3 regions of the Microbacterium sp. NPDC055357 genome follow, and region 3 is predicted to be linked to each of the others. Evidence: predicted binding sites of a transcription regulator. Region 3 holds the regulator's gene; each other region holds the start of a gene.
The links. The regulator LexA, encoded in region 3, represses DNA repair genes until DNA is damaged. The targets are predictions, from matches to a motif close to TCGAACANNTGTTCGA.
Positions count from the first base shown of each region.

Region 1 (4,314 bases), on a different contig from region 3:
GTCGACTTGCCCGACCCGCTGACGCCCGTGACGGCGGTCAGCACGCCGAGCGGGAAGTCGACCGTGATGTTCTTGAGGTTGTTCTCCCGCGCGCCCACGACCGTGATCTGACGCTTCTTGTCGATCTTGCGCCGTTTCGCCGGCGTCGGGATCTCGCGGCGCCCCGCGAGGTAGTCGCCCGTGATCGACGCCGGGTCGTCGAGGAGTGACGCGAGCGGACCCGAGTGCACCACTTCACCGCCGTCGACACCGGCACGCGGGCCGATGTCGACGATCCAGTCGGCCGCGTGGATCGTCTCCTCATCGTGCTCGACGACGATGAGCGTGTTGCCCAGGTCGCGCAGGGTGAGCAGCGTCTCGATCAGACGGCGGTTGTCGCGTTGGTGCAGGCCGATCGAGGGCTCGTCGAGCACGTACAGCACGCCGGTCAGCCCCGAGCCGATCTGCGTCGCCAGACGGATGCGCTGCGCTTCGCCGCCCGACAGCGAGCCGGCCGCCCGGCCGAGACTCAGATAGTTCAGCCCCACCTGGAGGAGGAAATCGAGGCGCGCGCGGATCTCGCGCAGCACCGCCGCGGCGATCTGCGCTTCGCGCTCGGTCAGTTCGAGCGTCGCGAAGAACTCCTGCGATTCGGCGAGACTCAGCCGCGACGCGTCGGCGATGGAATGCCCGTGCACGAGCACGGCGAGGACTTCGGGCTTGAGTCGGTCGCCGTCGCAGACGGGACACGGCACTTCGCGCAGGTACTCGGACCACCGCTGCCGCTGCGTGTCGGACTCGGCCTGCAGGTACTGCCGCTCGATGTACGGGACGACACCCTCGAACCCCGACGTGTAGCGCATCTCGCGCCCGTAGCGGTTTCGCCACTTGACCGAGACCTTGTAATCCTCACCGCGCAGCACGGCTTCGCGCACCGATTCGGGCAGGTCCTTCCACGGCGTCTCGAGCGAGAACTCGAGGTCGCGTGCGAGGCCTTCGAGCAGCCGCTCGTAGTACTGATAGAGCCCCTTGCCCTGCGTCGTCCACGGCACCAGGACGCCCTCGCTGATCGAGAGCTCCTCATCGCCGAGCATGAGCTCGACATCGACCGACATGCGGGTGCCCAGACCCGAGCACGCGGGACACGCGCCGAACGGCGCGTTGAACGAGAAGGTGCGCGGCTCGATCTCGGTCAGCTGCAACGCGTGACCGTTCGGGCACGCGAGCTTCTCTGAGAAGGACTGCCACGCGTCGTCGCCCTCTTCGTCGACGAAGTTGACCTGCACGATGCCGCCGGCAAGGCCCAGTGCCGTCTCGACCGAATCGGTGACGCGACTGAGGGTGTTCGGGCCGGCGACGAGCCGGTCGACGACGACGGCGATGTCGTGCTTGTAGCTTTTCTTGAGCTTCGGCGGCTCGGCGAGCTGGATGAGTTCGCCGTCGACGATCGCCCGGGCGTATCCCTTCGCACCGAGCTCGGCGAAGAGATCGACGAATTCGCCCTTCTTCTGGGAGACGACCGGGGCGACGACCTGGTAGCGCGTGCGCTCGGGCAGCTCCATGAGCTGGTCGGCGATCTGCTGCACCGTCTGGCGCTGGATCCGCTCGCCGCACTCGGGACAGTGCGGCACGCCGATGCGCGCCCACAGCAGGCGCATGTAGTCGTGGATCTCGGTGATCGTGCCGACCGTCGAGCGCGGGTTGCGGTTGGTCGACTTCTGGTCGATCGACACGGCGGGGCTGAGCCCCTCGATGAAATCGACGTCGGGGCGGTCGACCTGACCGAGGAACTGACGCGCATAGGCGCTCAGCGACTCGACGTAGCGGCGCTGGCCCTCGGCGAAGATCGTGTCGAACGCGAGACTCGACTTGCCCGACCCCGAGAGCCCCGTGAACACCACGAGCGAATCGCGCGGGATGTCGAGATCGACGTTCTTGAGATTGTGCACGCGAGCGCCGCGCACGCTGAGCGTGCCACTCCCGTGCCCGGATGCGGGGAACGGGCGCGTGACGGCGTGGCTCTGACCGGAGCCTCCGGGCGTGTGATCAGGCGTGGTGACGGGGACGATGGGCACCCGACAAGTTTAGGTGCGGCCTCGGACACGGGATCGAAAGCGTGTTCGCCTCGCGCGAATCTGCGCGGACGACGAGCGGATGCCGCGGGTCCGACCCGCGGCATCCGTTCGTTCAGCCGCCGCTGATCACCACACGAGGACGGGGAAGCGGAAGCTCTTCGATCCGTCGTGCGCGTCGCTGCCGGCGTACGTCGCCGAGAGCAGGTGCAGACCGCGGCTCAGCGTCGGCAGCGTCACCGAGACGACGCCGCGGTCCTTCGCCGTGAGGGTCGCCGTCGCGATGCGACGGTTGCCGTCGAAGATCGCGACCTCGCCCGTCGGGGTGCCTTTCGCGGCGATGACGGCGACGTTGTACTGGATCTTCGTGCCGTGCTTGGCGAGGATCTTGCTCGGCACGCCGAGTGTGATCGTCGCGCTCTTGGCGACCGGCTCGGCGATCGTGATCGGCACCTCGATCGCCGTTCCTGCCAGCGTCGTGATCGTCAGCGCTACGGCGCCGCTCACCCCGGTCGGCACCGTGACCGACAGGTTCGCGGTTCCCGTGACATCGAGCACCTCGTTGCCCACCGTGGAATCCACGGGCGCCGTGCCGACGACCGTGCCGTCGATCGCCACCGACACCGTGTCGGCCTTCGGCTCGGTGGTCGAGAAGTCGAGCGACGAGAGCGAGATGTCGATCGTCGAGCCGGCGGTGTACCCGCCTGCCGGCGGTGCCGACAGCACGAGCCCGATCGAACGCTGCGCGTAGTCGGGCGACGCCGTGCCGACGAAGGCCATGTAGTCGACCATCGCCGCGAGGTCGGCCTGTCCCGTGTCGGCCTTCGCCGTTCCCTGCGTGAACGCGGCGAAGTTGTCCCCACCTGCGGCGAGGAACGAGTTCGCCACGACGCGGTACTCCCCCGCCGGATCGATCGGCGCGCCGTCGAACTGGGCGTTCGCCACGCGGCTGCCGGCCGCTGCCGTCGAGTCGAACGTGTAGGTGAGTCCCTTCGAGACGCCGAGCTTGAGGAACGGTCGAGTCGCTCCCGCCGGCTGCCACTGCTGTTCGAGCAGTGTCGTGAGCTGCGCGCCCGTCAGCGTGAGCGCGACGAGCGTGTTGGCGAAGGGCTGGACGCTCGCGGCCTCGCGGTAGGTGAGCACACCGTCCGGCGCATACGTCATGTCGGTGCGCAGACCCCCGGGATTCATGAACGCGATCTGCGCGGTCGGGTCCGTGCGCTGCACGGCCCACAGCTGCGCGTCGGCGACGAAGTTGCCGAGCGTCGATTCAGCGCCCCGGTTCTCGGTCGTGCCGTTGGCGAGCTTGGCGCGGTTGATGTCCGCCGACAGCGTGCCGAGCGGCGCCGCTCCGAGCGGACCCGCGTCGATGACCGCCTGATCGACGATGGCCTGGACGGTCGGGTCGGGCGCGTAGGCGGCGACGCCGCCCTCGAGGTACATGGAATATACGGTGTTGTCCATCGACTGCACCGTCTTGCTGTCGGGGTCGATCGTGATCACCATGTTGCTGAACTTCTCGCCGTACTGTCCCGACGAGATGACGGGACGAAGCCCCGTGTCGCCCGCGTAAGGCACCTGATGCGAGTACGCCAGGTGAGTGTGTCCGGAGACGATCGCGTTGACCTCGGAGTTCACGCCGTTGACGATCGCGCCGAAATTCGTCGTCGGGTCTGTCGCCGTCTCGTACGACGTGTCCTCGGCCCCTTCGTGCACGAGCAGCACGATGACGTCGGCCTCGCCGTTCGACGGGTCACCGTCGCTGAGGTCGTCGGCGACGGCGTTGACGCTCGACACGATCGGCAGCACGTCGAGCGTCGCGATGCCCGCGGGATTGACCAGCGACGGCAGGTCTTCGGTCACGGCTCCGATGAAGCCGACCGACACCCCGTCGACCGCGCGCACCCAGTACGGCGCGAGCGCGAGGTCGTCGGTCTCGGTGTCCCAGACGTTCGCGCTGATGTACTCCCAATCCGCCGCACTCTGCACACGGTCGCGCAAGTCGGCCCAGCCGCCGTCGAACTCGTGGTTGCCGGCCGCGCTGACATCCAGGCCCGCCGCGTTGAGCGCCTGGATCGTCGGCAGATCCTGCTGGATGAACGACTCGAACGTCGATGCGCCGATGAGGTCGCCGGCCGCCGCGAAGATCGTGTTGTCGTTCGCCTCGCGAAACGACGTGACCGCCGTCGCGAGCGCGGCGGCGCCGCCGGCGGGCGCGGATGCCGCGATGCGCCCGTGGAAGTCGTTCATCGTCACGAGATTG
Region 1 is NZ_JBSHLZ010000004.1:100,329-104,642, reverse strand. It holds gene uvrA (excinuclease ABC subunit UvrA) at 1-1,943, opposite strand, end outside; gene ACWICD_RS07430 (bifunctional metallophosphatase/5'-nucleotidase) at 2,181-4,314, opposite strand, start outside.
Region 1: a site for LexA is predicted at 2,088-2,103, ahead of uvrA (excinuclease ABC subunit UvrA). Genes of this name have one in related genera too.

Region 2 (4,314 bases), on a different contig from region 3:
GCTGCCGAGGGAGCGGGTGCTGCCGAGGGAGCGGGTGCTGCCGAGGCGGCGGGTGCTGCCGAGGCGGCGGGTGCTGCCGAGCGGGTGGGTCGTGCCGAGGGGGGCGAGTGCCGCAGAGGGAGCGGGTGCTGCCGAGGCGGCGGGTGCTGCCGAGGCGGCGGGGGATGCCGATTCGCGCGTGCCGCCGAGGGGGCGGGTGTTGCCGAGGGGCCGGGTGCCGGCTCAGAAGGGCGCGGGCGGTCCGCCCTCGTCCGTGCTCGTGGTGGCGATCGCCAGCCAGTCCGTCGGGACGAATCTGACCGTCGACGGTGGTCGGTCCTGGTAGCGACGGCCCGTGGGGGAGTACCACTCGAGGACCCCGCCCGGTCCTTGCTCGACGCGCCACGCCGTGTGGTGTTTGAGCGTGTGATGGCGCCTGCAGAAGTGACCGAGGTTGGTCTCGCAGGTCGCCCCGCCCTTCGCGGCGTCCTTCGTGTGGTCGACGTCGGCGCGGATCGCCGGGCGCCGACACCCGGGAGCCCGACAGCGCTCGTCGCGCGCCCGCAAGTGTCGGCGGAGCTTCTTGTCGGGCCGGTACCGGTCGACGGCGAGCACGGCACCGGTATGCGGATGAGTGAGGACGCGGTCCCACCCCTTCGCGTGGCCCGCCAGACGGAGAGCGGTGTCGGGATCGATGGGACCGTACCCGGCCAAGAGGTAGGGCTCGGCGCCGGAGCCCGCGGCGGTGAGCGCGGGGACGGTGACCTGGACGTGCCCCGTGATCGCGGCGAGCGCGTCACCCTCGCCATGTGCAGCCGGCGCGCCGGCCAGAAGCAGGTCGGCGAAGAGGTCGGCGCGAATCTGGTCCATCGTCCGGGAGTCGCGGGGTTCGGATGCCGCACCGTGCTCGTCGCCGGTCCACGCCGCACCGTCGGCGTCGCTGTCGGTCGATGCGGCGTGCGCGTTGCCGGATCCCGCGATCCTCGCGCCCGCGTCCGCGCCGGCGCCGGCGAGCGTGCCGTCGGATGGGCCGGCGAGCGTACTGTCGCCCGCGTCGGCGAGCGTACCGTCGGACGGGCCGGTGACGACGACGGGTTCCGTAACGACGACGGGTTCCGTGACGACGACGGATCCCGTCTCGTCGTGGCCGTCGCTGTCGCGCGCCTCGAGCGAGCGGGGCCCGCTATCGGCCGCGGCGTTGTCGTTCACGATGGCGCGGGCCATCTCGGTCAGCCGGTCGCGGATCGCGTAGGCGAGCGCTGCCGGCTGGTCCGAGATGATCCGCGCGACACCGTCGTCGAGGTCGATGAGCCGAACGCACCTGTCCGCGACGGCCCGGCGCCGCCGCTCGACAGTCGCATCCGGGTCGAGCTGGGCGGCGACCGCCCGCGCCATCGCGCGCAGTCGGCCCGGCGCTTCGGCTTCCGCCACCGCGATCACCGTCTCTTCGTATCGGGCACGAGTGTCGGCATCGGCGATGGGAGAGCCGGCGTCGAGGATCACTCGGACATGTCCCGCGTCGATGCGCCCTGCCTGCCACGCGGCGAAGGTGGCGGCGAAGCGACTCGTGAGTGTCGCGGCATCCCCCATCCGGGACTGCACGGTTCGATCCGTCACCCGCATCGCCGCGCCCAGCTCGGCCGCGACTTCGCGAACGGCCAGGTCGCTGCGCGACATGCGGCGGCCGGCTGCTCTGCCCTGCGCGACGCGAGCGAGGGAGAGGTCCACCGCGTCGGAGAGCAGCTGCTCTTGCCGCGCCTCGAGTGCTGCGATCTGCCGACGGGTGGTGAGCATGTCGGATACGAGGTCATCGAGCGCGGTCGTCCAGCCGGTGTCGGTCGACAGGTCGTGCCCCATGAGCGCTCCAAACACAGAGAGTGGACGGTCAAGCGCGAGATGGGCACGTGCGCGAGAACTGGCTCCAGTGTAGTACATATCTTCGAGTAATGGAAGGGGGGCGCGAAGAAAAAAGGAAAAGAAATGCGCGTCTCGCGCCGACCAGAACACGTCGACGTCCGCGGACCGGCACCGGGCGGCACCCCACGACGGCGCCCGGCGTGCCGAGCAGGCCGGTCTGCAGCATCTCGGGGACGGCGCAGACGATCAGCCCGACGCCTCCGAAGGTCCTCGTCGTCACCCGGCCACGAATCCCCGAAGGTGCAGAGGCGTGCGTTCCGCAGCACCACCTCTGACAGGAGCCGTTTCACCCGCGGATGCGAGCGCTCACACCGGCTGGGCTTCCTGCGAACCGCCGCGAAACCCGCGCGGAGAAGCGTCAGATGACGCCCTGCGCGAGCATCGCGTGCGCGACGCGCTCGAAGGCCGCCGAGTTCGCGCCCACGACGTAGTCACCGGGGCGGCCGTACCGCGCGGCGGCGTCGAAGGCGGAGTCGTGGACGTCCTTCATGATCGAGCGCAGGCGCGATTCGCTGTCGTCGAAGCTCCACCGCTGCCGAGAGGCGTTCTGGCTCATCTCGAGCGCCGACGTCGCCACGCCGCCCGCGTTGGCGGCCTTGCCCGGCGCGAACATCACGTCGGAGGACTGGAACGCGGCGATGGCACCGGGTGTCGAGGGCATGTTCGCACCCTCGGCGACCGCGCGCACGCCGTTGCCGATGAGGGCGCGGGCATCCTGCTCTTCGAGCTCGTTCTGCGTCGCCGACGGGATCGCGATGTCGACGGGCACCTCCCACGGGCGGGCCCCCTCGACGAAACGTGCCGACGGTCGACGAGCGGCGTACTCGCCGATGCGCGCACGCTCGGTCTCTTTCACCTGGCGCAGCAGCTCGACGTCGATGCCGGCGTCATCGACGACGTAGCCTGACGAGTCCGAAGCCGTGACCGGAGTCGCGCCCAGCTGCCACGCCTTCTTGATCGCGTAGATCGCGACGTTGCCCGAGCCGGAGACGCCGACGCGCAGCCCCGCGAGGGACTGACCGCGCACACCCAGCATCTCCTGCGCGAAGAAGACCGCGCCGAAACCGGTCGCCTCGGTGCGGACCTCGGCACCGCCCCACTGCACGCCTTTGCCGGTGAACATGCCCGACTCGTGGCGGTTCGTGATCCTGCGGTACTGGCCGAACAGGTAGCCGATCTCGCGCGCCCCGACGCCGATGTCACCGGCAGGGACGTCGGTGTGCTCGCCGAGGTGGCGGTACAGCTCGTTCATGAAGGACTGGCAGAAGCGCATGACCTCGGCGTCGGAGCGGCCGTGCGGGTCGAAGTCGCTGCCGCCCTTGGCACCACCGATGCCCTGCCCCGTGAGCGCGTTCTTGAAGACCTGCTCGAAGCCGAGGAACTTCACGATCGACAGGTTCACGGATGGGTGGAAGCGCAGGCCGCCCTTGTACGGACCGAGCACCGACGAGAACTGCACACGGAACCCGCGGTTGACGCGCAGACGCCCGCCGTCATCGACCCATGGCACGCGGAACAGGATCTGCCGCTCGGGCTCGACGAGCCGTTCCACGATGCCGCCATCGACGAACTCGGGATGCTCCTCGAGCACGGGGCCGATCGACTCCAGCACCTCATGCACGGCCTGGAGGAACTCGGGTTCGTGGGGGTTGCGTGCCTGAACCGTGTCGAACACCTCGGTGACGGCGGGCGGAAGAGCGGCGAGCGTTTCGGTCACGGAGAGCACTTTCTGGCCGGAGCGATGGGCACCCGGAACCGGCGATCCCCACCCACGGGTTCGTGGGCTGCCGGGTGCGACGCGGATTATGCGTGGCTGCCCGGGGGTGCGCGGGTGACGCGCATCGGCACGGACGGGAGACCTCAGCCTAACGCGCGCGACTCATGAGCGGATGCCACGCGCACGAGAGCGCGCTACGCTGAGCGCCGACCGAGGAGGAACGATGAGGTTCGAGCATCTCGGGGTCGGGCCCCGCATCCACCCCACGGCGGTCATCGCACCGACCGCCGTCATCAGCGGCGACGTCGAGATCGGCGCCGAGTGCCAAGTGCTGCACGGAGCGGTCATCACGTCGGAGGGCGGTCCCGTCACGCTCGGGCATGACGTCATCGTCATGGAGAACGCGCTCGTACGCGCGACCGCGACGAACCCGGTGCACATCGGCGACCATGTGCTCGTCGGGCCGATGGCGAGCGTGTCGGGCGCGACGATCGAGGACGAGGTGTTCCTCGCGACGGGGACCCGCATCTTCAACGGCGCCCGGATCGGCGCGCGCAGCGACATCCGCATCAATGCGGTCGTGCACCTGCGGACGACCCTGCCGCCCGAGTCGGTCGTGCCGATCGGCTGGGTCGCCGTCGGTGAGCCCGCCCGGATCCTGCCTCCCGAGCGGCACGAGGAGATCTGGGCGGCGCAGCGCG
Region 2 is NZ_JBSHLZ010000002.1:349,722-354,035, reverse strand. It holds gene ACWICD_RS04915 (DUF222 domain-containing protein) at 223-1,836, opposite strand; gene gdhA (NADP-specific glutamate dehydrogenase) at 2,255-3,613, opposite strand; gene ACWICD_RS04905 (gamma carbonic anhydrase family protein) at 3,837-4,314, shown strand, end outside.
Region 2: a site for LexA is predicted at 1,907-1,922, ahead of ACWICD_RS04915 (DUF222 domain-containing protein). Genes of this name have one in related genera too.

Region 3 (4,314 bases):
TGTCGATGTGACTGCGCCCGGTTCCGTCGAGGTCGAGCTCGAGCTCGACGGTGGACTCGCTCGTCGCGCGTCGGGCGGAGGCGACGCGGTGGTCGTCAGGACGGGTCATGCGGTCGATTCTATCGAGGCCAGCGCGTCGAGGAACGCCGTCGTCTCGTCTTCGGTGCCCGCCGTCACCCGCAGGTGGTGCGGGATCCCGACGTCGCGGATGAGGACACCCTGCTCGTACAGTGCACGCCACACGGCCGCGGGGTCATCGACTCCCCCGAACAGCACGAAGTTCGTCCAGGATTCGTGCGGCGCGTACCCGAGCGCCTCGACCGTCGCCGAGATGCGATCGCGCTGAACGATGATCTCGTCGACCATGCTGAGCATGACGGGAGCGTGGCGCAGCGCGGCCGTCGCCGCCGCCTGGGTGAGAGCGCTCAAGTGATACGGCAGCCGGACGAGACGCAGCGCATCGATGACGGCCTCGTCAGCGGCGAGGTATCCCACTCTCGCGCCGGCGAAGGCGAACGCCTTGCTCATGGTGCGCGAGACGATGAGTCGCTCGCGCCCGGGCAGGAGCGTCACGGCCGAGGCGGACCCGTGGGGGGCGAACTCCTGATAGGCCTCGTCGACGACGACGACGCCCGCCGTGGCGTCGTAGACGGCCTCGACGACGTCGAGAGGCAGCGGAGTGCCCGTGGGGTTGTTCGGTGCGCACAGGAACACGACGTCGGCCTGGGCCCGTGCGACCTGGGATGCCGCGTCGTCGGCCGTGATCGTGAAGTCCGGCTCGCGCGTGCCGCCCGTCCACGATGCTCCGGTCGCGCGCGCGAGCAGCGGGTACATCGAGTACGTGGGAGCGAAGCCGAAGGCCGTGCGCCCCGGCCCGCCGAAGGCCTGCAGCACGTGCTGGAGCACTTCGTTGGATCCGTTGGCGGCCCAGATCTGGTCGGCGGTGAGCCCGTGCCCGAGGTATTCCGCGAACCCTTCGCGCAGTCCGACGAACTCGCGATCGGGGTAGCGGTTCACATCGTGCAGCGCGATCGCGACGGAGTCGAGGATGTCGTCGGCGACCTCTTGCGGCACGGGGTGCGTGTTCTCGTTGACGTTCAGCGCGACGGGAAGCGGCGCTTGCGGTGCACCGTAGGGCGTCATGCCCCGCAGATCGTCTCGGATGGGCAGGGCGTCGAGGCGGGAGGTCACGCAGGCAATCGTAGGCCGCTTCACGCGCGGTGGTGCCTCGGAGCGTCAGCCGGCGGGTGCGTACTCGGCGGGAATCGCGAGCGACTGGCCGAGCTCGATCGCGCCGCCCGGCAGCGCGTTCAGTCGTGCGATCGCATCGACGACGTCGCGCGGATCGTGTTGCGGAGCAACGGACTGCGCGATCGACCAGAGCGTGTCGCCGTACGTCACGGTCACGGTCGCGAACGTCGCCGACGCGCCACCGCTGTCGCGCGACGCGACAGCCGAGCCGCCGCTCAGCACGGCGAGCGCCAGCAGTCCGGCCAGAGGCAGCGCTGCCGCACACGCGAGCACGCGGCGGCCGCGCGCCGTGGTGCGCAGACGGGTGCGGGACGAGGGAGCGGGGATGGCGATGGCGGTCATGCGGTTCCTCCTGGTGGGAAGGTTCGCATCCGACTTTCGGCCGGGAAAGCCGGATGCGAACTCCTGTTCCGAAGCTATCTTCGATGCTGGACGGTGTCAACCCCGAGCCGGATCGTGCGATGTTCGAACGCGACACGCGGAACTCGTGCCCCCTGAACCCCGCAGAACCGGATACGGTTTCGATGTGGCCACCCCACCACGGGCCTCCGACATTCGAAGACAGGAGTCGATATGAGCGACGCAGGCGGGCGCGAGAAGCCGCAGACGCGACGACGGAAGAGCCTCAGCGACAAGCAGCTGGCGATCCTCGAGGTCATCCAGCGGTCGATTGCGCGGCACGGCTACCCCCCGAGCATGCGCGAGATCGGCGACGCCGTCGGGCTCAAGTCGCTCTCGAGCGTGACGCATCAGCTCAATCAGCTCGAGCTGAGCGGGTACCTGCGCCGCGATGCCGGGAAGACCCGCGCGATGGAGGTGCTCATCGACCTGCCCGGCAGTGCGGCCGAGAACCCCGCCGATGCTGCGCCGTCGGTGGGCGACGCCGCGCTCGTCCCGCTCGTCGGCCGCATCGCGGCGGGCGTGCCGATCACCGCTGATCAGCACATCGACGAGATCTTCCCCCTGCCCCGGCAACTCGTCGGCAAGGGCGACCTGTTCATGCTGCGCGTCTCGGGCGACTCGATGATCGATGCCGCGATCTGCGACGGCGACTGGGTCGTCGTGCGTTCGCAGGCGACGGCCGACAACGGCGAGATCGTGGCGGCGATGCTCGACGGCGAGGCGACCGTGAAGACCTTCCGTCAGCGCGACGGTCACACCTGGCTCCTCCCCCGCAACTCCGCGTTCGAGCCGATCCTCGGCGACGACGCCGTCGTGCTCGGCAAGGTCGTCGCGGTCCTGCGCGCCGTCTGAGCCGCTTGTCCGCGGCACGGCTTAGCGTGGAGGGGTGACGACTCCTTACGGCTCCTGGCCTTCCCCTCTGACCGCTGCGGCCGTGTCCGCCGCTTCGCCCCGCATCGAAGGCGCCCGCCTCGTCGGCGACGACGTGTGGTGGGGTGAGGGCGTCCCCGAAGAGGCCGGCCGCACGACGGTGCGCAGACGCACGGCATCCGGCGGAGTGGAAGACCTCCTCCCGGCACCCTGGAGCGCGCGGTCGAGCGTGCACGAGTACGGGGGCGGGTCGTGGACGGCCACCGACGACGGGGCGCTCGTGTTCGTCGAGAAGACCGACCAGCGCGTCCGGCTGCTCCGTCCCGGGGGTGAGCTCCTCGCGCTCACGCCGCCGGGTGACGTCGACGTGCGCTTCGGCGGCCTGACCGTGCAGTCGGGTCGGCTGCTGGCGGTGCGCGAAGCGCACGGGGCCGGCCCGACCCCCGCGCGAGACATCGTCGAGATTCCTCTCGACGGGTCGGCGGGCGACGACGCCGCTGCGATCGTGTCGCTCGCGGGAGGCACCGATTTCGTCGCGCATCCGGCGCTCAGCCCCGACGGGACGCACCTCGCGTGGGTCGCGTGGAACCATCCCGACATGCCGTGGGATCGCGCACAGCTGCGCGTCAGCGCGCTCGACGGGGGCGCCGCGACGGTCTTCGACGAAGGCGCCTCCCCCCTCCAGCCCGTGTGGCTGGGCGACGACGAACTGCTCTACGCCGATGACCCGACCGGGCGCTGGAACCTGTACCGTCACCGGCTCGGCACCGCGCCGAGCCCCGTGGCCCCCGTCGACGCCGATACCGGCGGCGGTATCTGGGTGCTCGGCACCCGGTGGTTCGCCCCCGTCGACGGCGGTCGCGTCGTCGCCGTGCGGACGCACGGCGGCGACGAGGTCGTCCTCGTCGACCTCGCGGACGGCACGGCGACTCCGCTCGGCCTGCCCGTTTCGGCGAACGCGTCGATCGAGGACGTCTCGGGAACGCGCGTGCTCGTGAGCGGTGCCGACACCGTCTCGGGACCGGCGCTGTGGCTGGTCGACGTCGACGACCCCGCCGGCGCCCGAGTCGTCCGCGGCGGTGAGACCGCGTGGGGACGCGAATGGATGCCGCAGCCCCGCGCCGTCACGTTCGACGGCCCGCACGGCCCCGTGCACGCGTTCGACTATCCCCCGACGAATCCGCGGGCGACCGCCCCCGCAGACGAGCTGCCGCCGTACGTCGTGTTCGTGCACGGCGGCCCGACGGCGCATTCCGGACCGGCGGCCTCCGGCAAGGTCGCCTACCTCACGAGCCGCGGCATCGGCGTGCTCGACGTGAACTACGGTGGCTCCACGGGATACGGGCGCGCCTACCGTGAACGGCTGCGCGGACAGTGGGGCGTCGTCGACGTCGATGATGTCGCGGCGGCGGCCGCCGGGTTGGCAGCATCCGGTGTCGCCGACTCCGCGCGCATCGCGATCGCGGGAGGATCGGCCGGCGGGTGGACGGTGCTCGCCGCCGTCACGCGCACCGACGCGTTCTCGGCGGGGATCTCACGCTACGGCGTGGGAGATGCGCGTTCCCTCGCGGCCGACACGCACGACTTCGAGGCACGCTATCTCGACGGGCTCATCGGCCCCCTGCCCGAGGCCGAAGACGTCTACATCGAGCGATCGCCGCTCAGCCGTCCCGCACTGTTCCGTGTGCCGCTGCTGCTGCTGCAGGGCGCCGATGACCGGGTCGTGCCGCCGGCGCAGTCCGAAGCGGTGCGCGACGCTCTCGCGGCGCACGGCGTGCCGCACGCGTATGT
Region 3 is NZ_JBSHLZ010000001.1:698,905-703,218, reverse strand. It holds gene hisB (imidazoleglycerol-phosphate dehydratase HisB) at 1-109, opposite strand, end outside; gene ACWICD_RS02960 (histidinol-phosphate transaminase) at 106-1,143, opposite strand; gene ACWICD_RS02955 (LysM peptidoglycan-binding domain-containing protein) at 1,237-1,593, opposite strand; gene lexA (transcriptional repressor LexA) at 1,825-2,505, shown strand; gene ACWICD_RS02945 (S9 family peptidase) at 2,540-4,314, shown strand, end outside.